3 regions of the Variovorax sp. GW821-FHT06D12 genome follow, and region 2 is predicted to be linked to each of the others. Evidence: predicted binding sites of a transcription regulator. Region 2 holds the regulator's gene; each other region holds the start of a gene.

Region 1 (4,078 bases), on a different contig from region 2:
CCGACACGCTCCTGATCTTCCTGCCAGGGGCCTACCTCAAGCCCGAAGAGTTCGAGCGCGAGGGTTTCATCAGCGCCGTGCGCGAGCGACACCTCGCAGCCGACGCACTGCTGGTCGATGCGGACGTCTCCTACTACTACGACCAGACCCTCAGCGAGCGGCTGCATGCCGACGTCATCGAGCCGCAGCGGGCCAAGGGCTACACCTCGATCTGGCTGGTCGGCATTTCCATCGGCGGATTCGGCGCGCTGATCCACGAACTGGCGCGCCCGGGCTCGGTGGATGGCATCGTGGCGCTGGCGCCCTACCTCGGGCGCCGCGTGCTCGGCGCCGAGATCAAGAAGGCCGGCGGCCTGCGCGCCTGGCAGGCCCCCACCGGGCCGCAGCCCGACGAGGAACCCGACCGCAAGCTCTGGCCCTTCTTCCAGCAGTACCTGGCGCCGAAGCCTTCCCAGGACCTGCCGCCGCTGTACCTGGGTTTCGGCCTGGCCGACCGCTTTGCCAGCAACCACAAGCTGCTGGCCGACGCCCTGCCGCCGGGGCGCGTGTTCACGACCGAAGGCGGCCACGACTGGCCCGAGTGGCGCCAGCTCTGGCGCAACGTGCTCGACGTGCTGCCGCTGCCCTCGCTGGGGCGCGCACGGCAGCAGCCGGCTATGCGGTTTCCGGCAGCGGCGTCTCGGGCGTCATCAGCGATGCCATCGGCCATCGCGGCTTGACGTCGAAAGCGTAGCGCTCCGAGGCCTGCGACAGGCCTGATTGCAGACGCATCGCGGCGGCCATGGCGATCATGGCGCCGTTGTCGGTGCACAGATGCAGCTCGGGGTAGTGCACGCGCACCTTGCGCTTGGCGCAGGCCGCGTTCAGTTGCTCGCGCAGGTTCTTGTTGGCCCCCACGCCGCCGGCCACCACCAGCCGCTTCAGGCCGGTCTGGTCCAGCGCCGCGAGCGACTTCTTCAGCAGCACCTCGACGATCGCCGCCTGCGTGGAGGCGGCCAGGTCGGCCTTGCGCGCCTCGAGCTGGTCGCCGAGCTTCTTGGCCTGCGTGAGCACGGCCGTCTTCAGGCCGGCAAACGAAAAATCGAGGTCACCGCTGTGCAGCAGCGGGCGCGGCAGCTTGAAGGCCGCGGCGTCGCCGTCTTCGGCCAGCTTCGCGAGCCAGGGGCCGCCGGGGTACGGCAGGCCCATGAGCTTGGCGCTCTTGTCGAAGGCCTCGCCAGCCGCGTCGTCGATGGTTTCGCCGAGCAGTTCGTAGCGGCCCACGCCGTCGACCCGCATCAGCTGCGTGTGGCCGCCCGACACCAGCAGCGCCACGAACGGAAATTCGGGCGGGTCGGCGCTCAGGAACGGCGACAGCAGATGGCCTTCAAGGTGATGCACCCCCAGCACCGGCTTGCCCAGCGCCACGCCGAGCGCGCAGGCCACGCCGGCGCCCACGAGCAGCGCGCCGGCCAGGCCGGGCCCGCGCGTGTAGGCCACCACGTCGATCTCGGCCAGCGAGCGCCCGGCCTCGGCCATGACGGCTTCGGTGAGCGGCAGCACGCGGCGGATGTGGTCGCGGCTGGCCAGCTCGGGCACCACGCCGCCGTAGGCCTGGTGCATGGCGATCTGGCTGTGCAGCGCGTGCGAACGCAGCAGCGGCAGCGCGTCGCCGTGCGACTCGACCAGCGCCACGCCGGTCTCGTCGCAGGATGATTCGATTCCCAACAAGAGCATGGCGCCGAGTGTAGGGGTCGCCCGCCGGCGGCGCCCGCGAAGGGGCAAGCGAGGCACGGAAGTTGCACGAGCGGAAGGCACCCCTTCCGCGCCCCCACGAATGACTTCCGGCCTGAGCTTCCTGATCGCCGCGCGCCGATGCGAGATCGACGCGCTGGACCAGCTCGCGCGCACCAGCGAGCTGGTCGGCGCCATCGGGCGGCTCGTGCATGCGCTGCAGCGCGAGCGCGGCATGTCGAACGTGTTCCTGGCCTCGCACGGCGGGCGCTTTGCCGACCAGCGCGCGCCGCAGATCGCCGAATGCCTGGCGCTCGAGCAGCAGGTGCGCGCCGGCTTCGACCGGCTCGAGGCCGAGCACCACCGCGCGGTGGGCGCCGGCCACGGCGCGCGCCTGTTCAGCCGCATCGCCTGGGTGCTGCCCGGCCTGGACGCCCTGCCCGCGCTGCGCCGGCGCATCGACGCGCTCGAACTCCAGCCCGCGCAGGCCGTGGCCGCCTTCGCCAAGCTGGTGGCCGGCCTGCTGGCGGTGGTGTTCGAGGCGGCCGACGGCGCCACCGACCCCGAGATCTCGCGCCTGCTGGTGGCGATGTTCAACTTCATGCAGGGCAAGGAGTTCGCCGGCCAGGAGCGTGCCTTCGGCGCCGCCGCGCTCGCGCTGGGCCGGGGCGACGACGCGCAGCGCCAGCAGTGGCGCCACCTCATCGAGTCGCAGGAGCGCTGCTTCCAGGTGTTCATCGACTTCTCGGGCGACGCGGTGCGCACGCTGTGGCACGACATCCAGTCGGACGCCGTGCTGGCCGAGCTCGAGCGCCTGCGCCGCAAGGGCGCCACCTCGGTGCCGGCCGACGCGCTGCTGAGCCAGGCCTGGTTCGACTGCTGCACGCGGCGCATCGACGCCATGCAGACGGTCGAGAACCGCCTCTCGGCCGACCTGCGCGCGCTGTGCGACCACAAGACCGCCCAGGCCCGCAGCGAGCTGGCCGCGTACCGGCAACTGCTCGGCACACTGGCCCCGCAGGCCGGCGGCGCGCTGTTCTTCGACGATGCCCAGCAGGCGCAGGACGCCACGCCGGCGCAGCTCGGGCGCCACCTCGAACGCTCGGTGCTCGACATGGTCCAGGAGCAGTCGCAGCGCCTGCAGGCCATGAGCGACGAACTCGACACCGTGCGCGCCTCGCTCAACGAACGCAAGATCGTCGAGCGCGCCAAGGGCCTGCTGATGGCGCACCGGCGCCTGAGCGAGGCCGAGGCGCACAAGATGCTGCGCCAGACCGCCATGAACCAGAAGCGCCGCCTCGTCGACGTGGCCGAGTCGATGCTGGCCATGGCCGACTACCTGCCGCTCGAACCTGCACCGCGGCGCTGACCCGGGCCGCTTGGATTGGTGCAGCGCACAACAGTTGTGCGTCGCCCGGGTTAGCGAGCCAGCAGGAACTTTTTCCTGCACCGGCGCGCCCTGCCAGCTATCTTTTCCATAGCTCCCAACGGCAGGTTCAAGCTGGCACGTCGCTTGCGTAGTCCTTGGCACGGGACCGCAAGGTCTCAAAGGCAGGTTGCACCCAACGGCGGGTGCGGCCCACCGAACCGGACAAAGGCGTCCCCATCCCGCAAGGGCTCGTTCACGAGCAGCCCCTGCGCGGTGCGGACGCCTTTTCGTTTTTGTCTTTCACTTCTGGAGCCCCGTCCATGTCCGATCTGCTGCTGAAAACCAAACTGAGCCGGCGCCGCGTGCTGCAGGCCGCCGCCCTCGGCGCCGTGGGCATCGACCCCGCGCTGCGCGCCGCCGTCTGGGCCCAGGGCTCGGACAAGCCCGAGAAGGAAGAGGTGAAGATCGGCTTCATCCCGCTGACCGACTGCGCCAGCGTGGTGATGGCCTCGGTGCTGGGCATCGACAAGAAGTACGGCGTGAAGATCGTGCCCAGCAAGGAAGCCAGCTGGGCCGGCGTGCGCGACAAGCTCGTGAACGGCGATCTCGACATGGCGCACGTGCTCTACGGCCTCGTGTACGGCATGCACCTTGGCGTGAGCGGCCCGAAGAAGGACATGGCCGTGCTCATGACCCTGAACAACAACGGCCAGGCCATCACGCTGTCGAAGAAGCTGGCCGACAAGGGCGCGGTCGACGCGGCTTCGCTCGCCAAGCTCATCGCCAAGGAAAAGGGCGAATACACCTTCGCCCACACCTTCCCCACCGGCACCCACGCCATGTGGCTCTACTACTGGCTCGCCTCGGCCGGCATCGATCCGTTCAAGGACGTGAAGAACATCACCGTGCCGCCCCCGCAGATGGTGGCCAACATGCGTGTGGGCAACATGGACGGCTACTGCGTGGGCGAGCCCTGGGGCCAGCGCGCGATCATGG
Region 2 (4,078 bases):
GGGGATGTGCGCGGCAGCCGGGTTGTTTTCAATCGGCAACGGCTATGGTCCCGCTTCCAGGTCCAGCTTCGTCATCAAGCCCATCGCATGCCATTCGTCCACCAACTCCTGATCGCCGCCGCTCTCACGGTTGTTGCAACACAGTCCTCTTCCGCGACGCTACAGGACGAAGATCTGAACAGGGCCCTGCAGGGCGTGTGGTGCAACTCCGATGACGGTGGAAAAACGTGCCATGGGTATGACGAATACGTCGACGGCACAAGCTCCTTTTGTGGGGCTTTTCCTGAAAGCAAGGAGCCCTACACCGCGGCAATGCGCTACAAGATTCAGGGCAATCGCATCTGCGCCGTGATCACTGCGAGCAGCAACCCGATCATTGGGCCCGGCTTTTCATTCTGCGATGAGATTCTTGAGATCGACGAACACTCCGTGCGCTCTTACATGGCCTGGTTCGATACGGTCGAGACGAGATTTCGTGTCCCGAAGTCTCAAATGACCTGCGCGACTCCCGAAAAGCCACCGCTCCCGCGTTGAGGCTCGCCGCCAGCGACCATCTGCGGCAGCGCCATGCTTGCAAAGCCTTTCGCGAAGCACCGCTGCGCTACAGCAAGCTCTCGGGCGTGAGCGGCGCCAGCAGCTCGAGCATGGTGCGGTCCCAGAAGCCCGAGTCGGGTTCTTCGTGCAGCACGGTGGTCTTGCCGCCTTCCTCGCTGACCCATTCGATGCGCCGCGAGCCGACTGCGCCCGCATCGGCGCCTTCGGCAAAGCGCAGCCGGTAGGCGCCCTGCTGCTTGAGCACGTCGAGCAGCTTCAGGGTCTGCTGCGCCATCTCGGGGCTGCGGATGAACAGGCCGATCTCGGTGTTGTGGATCTCGGAGCGCGGATCGAAATTCATCGAGCCGACGAACAGGATGCGCTGGTCGATCACCGCCGACTTGGCGTGCAGCCGCCCCACCGACGTGCCGAACAAACCCAGCCGCACGCTGCGCCGCGTGCGCGCGGAACTCAGCTCGTGCAGCTCGGCGCCCAGCGCCAGCATGTCGGCGCGGTAGCGGCGGTAGGCGGTGTGCACCAGCGGTTCGTCGGTGGCAGCGAGCGAATTCGTGACCACGCTGATCTTCACGTTGCGCCCGCGGATCTCGCGCATCACCTCGAGCCCCGACGCGCCCGGAATCAGGTAGGGCGAGACCAGCGTCACCTCGCTGCGCGCGCGGCGCATCTGCTCGACCACGTTGTAGCGCACGCTGTCCACGTCGAGCAGCGGCACGCCGCCATACGACGCGGTCTTGCCGATCACGCGGTCGGGTGAATCGGCATAAGCCTCGGCGGTGGTCCAGATCAGGCCGAGCTTGCCGGCGTCGAGGTCGTCGGCCACCGGGCTGTAGCCGAGCAGGTCGTTGGGCGCAGGCCTGGGCGGCGGCGGCGTGGTGTCGGGGCCGGTGGCGGCGTCGAAACGGCGCTGCAGCTCTTCGCGCGGCAGGTCGGTGTGCACGACCGCGCCGATCGGACGCACGTGCGGGCTGTTCCAGTACTGGTCGAACAGCACGCCCAGGCGCGGGATCAGCGCGCCCGTGACGAAGGTGTCGAGGTCGATGAAGTTCGGGCCGGTGGTGCGGCGGAAGTACTGGTTGCCGATGTTGCGCCCGCCCGCCACCGCCATCGCGCCGTCGGCGATGAAGAGCTTGTTGTGCATGCGGCGGTTGACGCGGCTGAAGTCGAACAGCGACGCGGTGAAGCGCTTGAGCAGGCTGCCGCGCCCGGCCGGGAACGGGTTGAACAGGCGCAGCTCCACGTTCGGCGTGGCGGCCAGGCCGAGCAGCAGCTCGTCTTCGCCGGAGGTGTACAGGTCGTCCATCAACAGGCGCACGCGCACGCCGCGTTGCGCCGCATCGCGCAGGGTGCGCAGCAGGTAGCGGCCGGTCTCGTCGTTCTCGATCTGGTAGTACTGCACGTCGAGCGTGCGCTGGGCGCGGCGCGCGAGCTGGATGCGGGTGTCGAAGGCGAAGTCGCCGCCGGGCATCAGGCGAAAGCCGCTCAGGTCGGGGTCGGGCTGCGAGGCCAGCGCGATGCGGCCGAGCGCGGTGTCGTTCGAGACGGCGATGGCCTTGGTGGGCGGGCGCGGCGCCTCGTCGGGCAAGGTGGCGCAGCCGGCGAACAGCGATGCAGCCACGATGGCGAAGACCCAATGCCCACAACGCGACAGCAGGCGACGGGTCATCGGTGGCTTTCTACAGGGCCTTGCGAAGGTTGGCCGGCGCGATGCGAAGCGCTTCGCGGTATTTGGCCACGGTACGGCGTGCGCACTCGATGCCCTGCTCTTTCAGCATCTCGGAGATCTGGCTGTCCGACAGCGGCTTCTTGATGCTCTCGGAGCTCACGAACTGCTTGATGAGCGCGCGCACCGCGGTGCTCGATGCGTTGCCGCCAGTCTCGGTGCCGAGCGCCGAGCCGAAGAAGTACTTGAGCTCGACCGTGCCGAACGGCGTGGCCATGTACTTGGCGGTGGTCACGCGCGAGATGGTCGATTCGTGCAGGCCCAGCTCGTCGGCGATCTCTCGCAGCACCAGCGGGCGCATCGCGAGTTCGCCGTGCACGAAGTAGCTCTTCTGCCGCTCGACGATGGCGTTGCTCACGCGCAGGATGGTGTCGAAGCGCTGCTGGATGTTCTTGATGAACCAGCGCGCCTCCTGCAGCCGCTGCGACAGCGCCTGGCTGCCCTCGCCCTTGTGCGACTTGAGCGCACCGGCGTAGATGTCGTGCACGCGCAGGCGCGGCATGACCTCGGGGTTGAGCATGACGCGGAACTTCACGTTGGTGCCGCGCCCGGTCTTGGTGACGATCACGTCGGGAATGACGATGTTGCGCTCGACGTCGACGAAACGGCGGCCCGGCTTGGGTTCGAGCCGCGCAATGATCTGCAGCGCCGAGCGCACCAGCTCTTCGTTGGTGCGCGTGAGCGTGGCCAGGCGCTTGAAGTCGCGCCGCGCGAGCAGCTCCATCGGCTGCTTGCAGATCGCGATGGCGGTCTTGCGCACGAGCGCGTCGGCCTCGGTCTCGTCTTCGCTGGCGAGCGCCTTCAGCTGGATGCTCAGGCATTCGCCGAGGTCGCGCGCGCCGACGCCGGCCGGCTCCAGGCTCTGCAGCAGGCCCAGCGCCACCTGGAAGTGGTGCACGAGGTCGTCGAACTGGTCGTTGTCGTCGCCCGCCAGGCCCGAGGCCAATGCGGGCAGCGAGTCTTCGAGGTAGCCGTCGTCGTTGAGCGACTCGATCAAAAAGCGCAGCGCGGCGCAGTCGTTTTCATTGAGCCGCAGGCTCAGCGCCTGGCGGTGCAGGAACGACTGCAGCGACTCCTGGCTGCGCGCGAGTTCGGTGGCGTCGGCACGCTCGTCGTCGCCCAGGTTGTTCTGGCGCGCGGGCGCGTCGCTGCCCCACTCGCTGTCGTCGGGCGCCATGTCGACGGTGCCGTCGCCTTCCCAGTCGGGCTCGCGCTCGGCGATCTCGGCGGCGGGGCCGTCGGTGTCGGGGGTCGAGGTGGTGGTGTCGCTGGACGTGGAGGAAGTGCTGGCGGCGGACGGCGTGAACTCGGCCTCGCCCTCGCCCGCGTCGTCGCGCGGCACCGGCGCGTCGGCCGTGTCCAGCCCGAACTCCTCGCGCGCCGCTTCTTCCGCGGTGCGTTCGAGGAACGGGTTCTCGTCCAGCATCTGCTCGACCTCCTGGCTCAACTCGAGCGTGGAGAGCTGCAGAAGCCGGATCGACTGCTGCAGCTGAGGCGTCAAGGCCAGATGCTGCGAGACGCGAAGGGACAGCCCTTGCTTCATGGAGACCCGACCCTCCCTTACATGCGGAAGTGCTCGCCCAGGTACACCCTGCGTACCTCGGCGTTGTCGACGATCTCCGAGGGTGTGCCTTGTGCCAGCACGTGCCCGTCGCTGATGATGAACGCGTGATCGCAGATGCCCAGCGTCTCACGCACGTTGTGGTCGGTGATGAGCACGCCGATGCCGCGCTCTTTCAGGAAGCTGATGATCCGCTGGATCTCGATCACCGCGATCGGGTCGATGCCGGCGAAGGGCTCGTC
Region 3 (4,078 bases), 290 kb from region 2:
AACTCGGGGAACTCGTCCAAAAACAGCACGCCGTGGTGCGCGCGCGAGATCTCGCCCGGCCGGGGCGGCGAGCCGCCGCCCACCAGCGCCACCGCGCTCGCCGTGTGGTGCGGCGTGGCCGTCGGGCGGCTCATCCATCGCTCGGGCGCCAGCCGGCCGTCGAGGCTGGCGATGGCCGCGCTTTCCAGTGCCTCGTCCACGTTCATCGGCGGCAGCAGGCCGGCGAAGCGGTGCGCGAGCATCGACTTGCCCGAGCCCGGCTCGCCCACCATCAGCAGGCTGTGGCCGCCGGCCGCGGCAATCTCGAGGGCGCGCTTGGCGCCGGTGTGGCCCTTGACGTCGGCCAGGTCGGCATAGCGCGGGGCGCCGTCGCCGGGCGCGGCGCGCACGCGGGTCCAGCCGTCGTCGGTTGCGTCGACGGGCCCGCCGCCGCTGGCGACGAACTGGCGCACCACGTCGAGCAGGTGCTTGGCGCCGTACACCTGCGCGCCGGGCACCAGCGCGGCCTCCTGGGCGCTGTCCAGGGGCAGCACCAGCCGCACGGTCGTGCCTTGCGTGTAGGTGGCCACGGCCATCGCGAGCGCGCCGCGCACGGGGCGCAGTTCGCCCGACAGCGACAGCTCGCCGGCGAACTCGTGGCCGGCGAGGCGCGCGTTCTCGATCTGCCCGCTGGCCGCGAGGATGCCCAGCGCGATGGGCAGGTCGAAGCGGCCCGAGTCCTTCGGCAGATCGGCGGGCGCCAGATTGACCACGATCTTCTTGTTGGTCGGAAATTCGAGCCCGGCGTTCTGGATCGCCGAGCGCACGCGTTCGCGCGCCTCCTTGACCTCGGTCTCGGCCAGCCCGACCAGCGTGAAGCTCGGCAGGCCGTTCGCCAGATGCACCTCGACCGTGACGGCGGCGGCCTCCAGGCCGAGCAAGGCGCGGCTTTGCACCAAAGACAGACTCATTTTTCTCCCTCTCCCCAAGTTGGTGCGCCTGCGACGTGCAAGCCCAGGACCGTGCAGCGTGCAAGCGTGTGCAACTGCCGGAAACAGGGCTTGTAACGATTTGGCGCTCATCGCCGGACACCTGCGCCCTCTGGCCGGGGCGGTATTCGTGCAGTTTGGCACGCTCCCTGCTTTGAGGGTGCTCAGGTCCAACAACACACTTGCGAGGAGTTCCCTGATGACGCACCGTACCGCCGCCCAGGCGTTGATCGTTCTGGCCACTGCACTGACCGCCTCGGGCGCCGCCATGGCCCAGGCCGCCGACGCCGCCGCACCGGCGCCCGCGCCCCTGCTCACGGGCAATGTCTCGCTGACCACGAACTATAAGTTCCGCGGCCAGGACCAGGACATGATCGGCAAGAACGACTACGCCAAGACCAAGGGCTTCAAGCCCGCCATCCAGGGCGGCTTCGACTACGCCTTCGGCGACAGCGGCTTCTACATCGGCAACTGGAACTCCAGCGTCAACTGGCTCAAGGGCAACAGCATCGAGAGCGACCTGTACGGCGGCTACAAGTTCAAGGCCGGCCCGGTCGACATGGACGTCGGTGCGCTCACCTACATCTACCCCGGCAACTCGGTGGGCAACACCACCGAGCTGTACGTGGGCGCCACCTACGCCAACGACAGCTTCGGCTCGTTCACGGCCAAGTACTCGCACACGGTGTCCAAGGACTACTTCGGCTATGCCGGCGCCAAGACGGGCTCGGGCCTGAAGGGCCGCAACACCGGCTACCTGAACCTGGCCTACAGCAAGGAGATCGTGCCCAAGGTCACGCTCAAGGCCGCCGTCGGCTTCACCAACATGTCCAGCGACATCCGCAGCCTGGGCTACAAGAGCTACGTGGACTACAACATCGGCGCCACCTACGACTTCGGCAGCGGCCTGACGCTCACGGGCTCGGTGCAGGGCGCCAACAAGAAGTCCAACTACCAGGTCGTGGCCTACCCGGGCATCGAGATCCCCGACTTCGGCACCTTCGGCACCACCTACTACTCGCCCAACAAGGCACGCTTCATCCTCACGCTGACGAAGACGCTGTAATCGACACAACAACCAGGCGCGGCCCACGTTGCCGCGCCGCCTTTCATCCATCCAGAAGGAGCAACTCATCATGAAGCTGGTCACAGCCATCATCAAACCGTTCAAGCTCGACGAGGTGCGCGAAGCGCTCTCGGCCATCGGCGTGCAGGGCATCACCGTCACGGAAGTGAAGGGCTTCGGTCGCCAGAAGGGCCACACCGAGCTGTACCGCGGCGCCGAGTACGTGGTCGACTTCCTGCCCAAGGTGAAGATCGAGGCGGCCATCTCCGACGAGCTGGTCGACCGCGTGATCGAGGCCGTGGAAGGCGCCGCGCGCACCGGGAAGATCGGCGACGGCAAGATCTTTGTCTACAACCTCGAGCAGGTCGTGCGCATCCGCACCGGCGAAACGGGCCGTGAAGCCCTCTGATCGAGTCCTGGCCCGAAAGAACAACGACTATGAAAAAACTTCTTGTCTCTCTTGCGCTCGGCTTGAGCGTCTTCGTTGCCGGTACTTCGGCGCTGGCCCAGGCACCCGCCGCCACCCCTGAGGCACCGGCTGCATCGGCACCTGCTGCACCTGCCGCTGCTGCGCCCGCTCCTGCAGCGGCTGCGGCACCCGCTGCTGCCGAAGCTGCGCCCGCCGCACCGGCCGCTGCTCCCGCGCCCAAGGTCGACTCCGGCGACACCGCCTGGATGCTCACCTCGACCCTGCTCGTGATCCTGATGACCATTCCCGGCCTGGCGCTGTTCTACGGCGGCCTGGGCCGTTCCAAGAACATGCTGTCGGTGCTGATGCAGGTCTTCGTGATCTTCTCGCTCATCAGCCTGCTGTGGGCCATCTACGGCTACAGCCTGGCCTTCACGGGCGACGGCAACTTCTTCGGAAGCTTCGACAAGATCTTCATGAAGGGCATCACGCAGGAGACCTTCGGCGCGCTGACCACGATCCCCGAATACGTGTTCTTCGCCTTCCAGGGCACCTTCGCGGCCATCACCGTGGCGCTGATCGTCGGCGCCTTTGCAGAACGCGCCAAGTTCTCGGCCGTGCTGCTGTTCTCGGTGATCTGGTTCACCTTCAGCTACGTGCCCATGGCCCACATCGTGTGGGGCGGCGGCCTGCTGGGCAAGGACGGCGCGCTGGACTTCGCCGGCGGCACCGTGGTGCACATCAACGCCGGTATCGCCGGCCTGGTCGGTGCCTACATGGTCGGCAAGCGCGTGGGCTACGGCAAGGAAGCCTTCACGCCGCACTCGCTCACGCTCACCATGGTCGGCGCCTCGCTGCTGTGGGTCGGCTGGTTCGGCTTCAACGCCGGCTCGGCAGGTGCGGCCAACGCCGCCGCTGGCCTGGCCTTCGTGAACACGGTGCTCGCCACCGCCGCCGCGGCGCTGTCGTGGATCCTGGGTGAGAGCCTGCACAAGGGCAAGGCCTCGATGCTGGGCGCCGCATCCGGTGCCGTGGCCGGCCTCGTGGCCGTCACGCCCGCCGCCGGTTTCGTCGGCCCGATGGGCTCGATCGTGATGGGCCTGCTGGCCGGCCTGATCTGCCTGTGGGGCGTGGGCGGTCTCAAGCGCATGCTCGGCGCGGACGACGCGTTCGACGTGTTCGGCGTGCACGGCGTGGGCGGCATCCTGGGTGCCATCCTGACCGGCGTGTTCGCTGCCAAGGGCCTGGGCGGCACCGGCGGCCTGACCCCCGACACCTTCTCGATGGGCGCGCAGGTCTGGATCCAGGTCAAGAGCGTGCTGTTCACCATCGTGTGGTCCGGCGTGGTCGCGTTCATCGCCTACAAGATCGCCGACCTGACCCTGGGCCTGCGTGTGTCGGAAGAAGAAGAGCGCGAAGGCCTCGACATCTCGTCCCACGGCGAAACGGCTTACAACCGCTGATTCGCACACAGACAGCGGGTGGCCCGGCACGGCGCCGGCCCCCGCGCTTCAAAGACCACCACCCTTTTCGATACAAAGAAGAACAACCACTCCCGGTTTTTTCAGGCGAGTCTCCTTTGGATGTTCAGCCCGCGAGCGCTTCGGCGTCAGCGGGCTTTTTTTTGCCCGCGGC

The links. Region 2 encodes sigma-54, which starts transcription at its own class of promoters, with help from an activator protein. Its sites were predicted from a motif close to TGGCANGNAANCTGCTTT; they were not measured.
Region 1: the regulator sigma-54 is predicted to act here: its motif matches at 1,768-1,785, upstream of AC07SQ_RS06275 (nitrate- and nitrite sensing domain-containing protein).
Region 3: the regulator sigma-54 is predicted to act here: its motif matches at 1,107-1,124, upstream of AC07SQ_RS14120 (TorF family putative porin).

What each region holds. Positions count from the first base shown of each region.
Region 1 is NZ_JBWKRI010000001.1:1,382,622-1,386,699, forward strand. It holds gene AC07SQ_RS06265 (alpha/beta hydrolase) at 1-719, shown strand, start outside; gene tsaD (tRNA (adenosine(37)-N6)-threonylcarbamoyltransferase complex transferase subunit TsaD) at 655-1,716, opposite strand; gene AC07SQ_RS06275 (nitrate- and nitrite sensing domain-containing protein) at 1,817-3,082, shown strand; gene AC07SQ_RS06280 (CmpA/NrtA family ABC transporter substrate-binding protein) at 3,403-4,078, shown strand, end outside.
Region 2 is NZ_JBWKRI010000004.1:384,638-388,715, reverse strand. It holds gene AC07SQ_RS15470 (hypothetical protein) at 88-534, shown strand; gene AC07SQ_RS15465 (phospholipase D family protein) at 602-2,218, opposite strand; gene rpoN (RNA polymerase factor sigma-54) at 2,229-3,818, opposite strand; gene lptB (LPS export ABC transporter ATP-binding protein) at 3,836-4,078, opposite strand, start outside.
Region 3 is NZ_JBWKRI010000004.1:95,005-99,082, forward strand. It holds gene AC07SQ_RS14115 (YifB family Mg chelatase-like AAA ATPase) at 1-950, opposite strand, end outside; gene AC07SQ_RS14120 (TorF family putative porin) at 1,168-2,034, shown strand; gene glnK (P-II family nitrogen regulator) at 2,105-2,443, shown strand; gene AC07SQ_RS14130 (ammonium transporter) at 2,473-3,906, shown strand.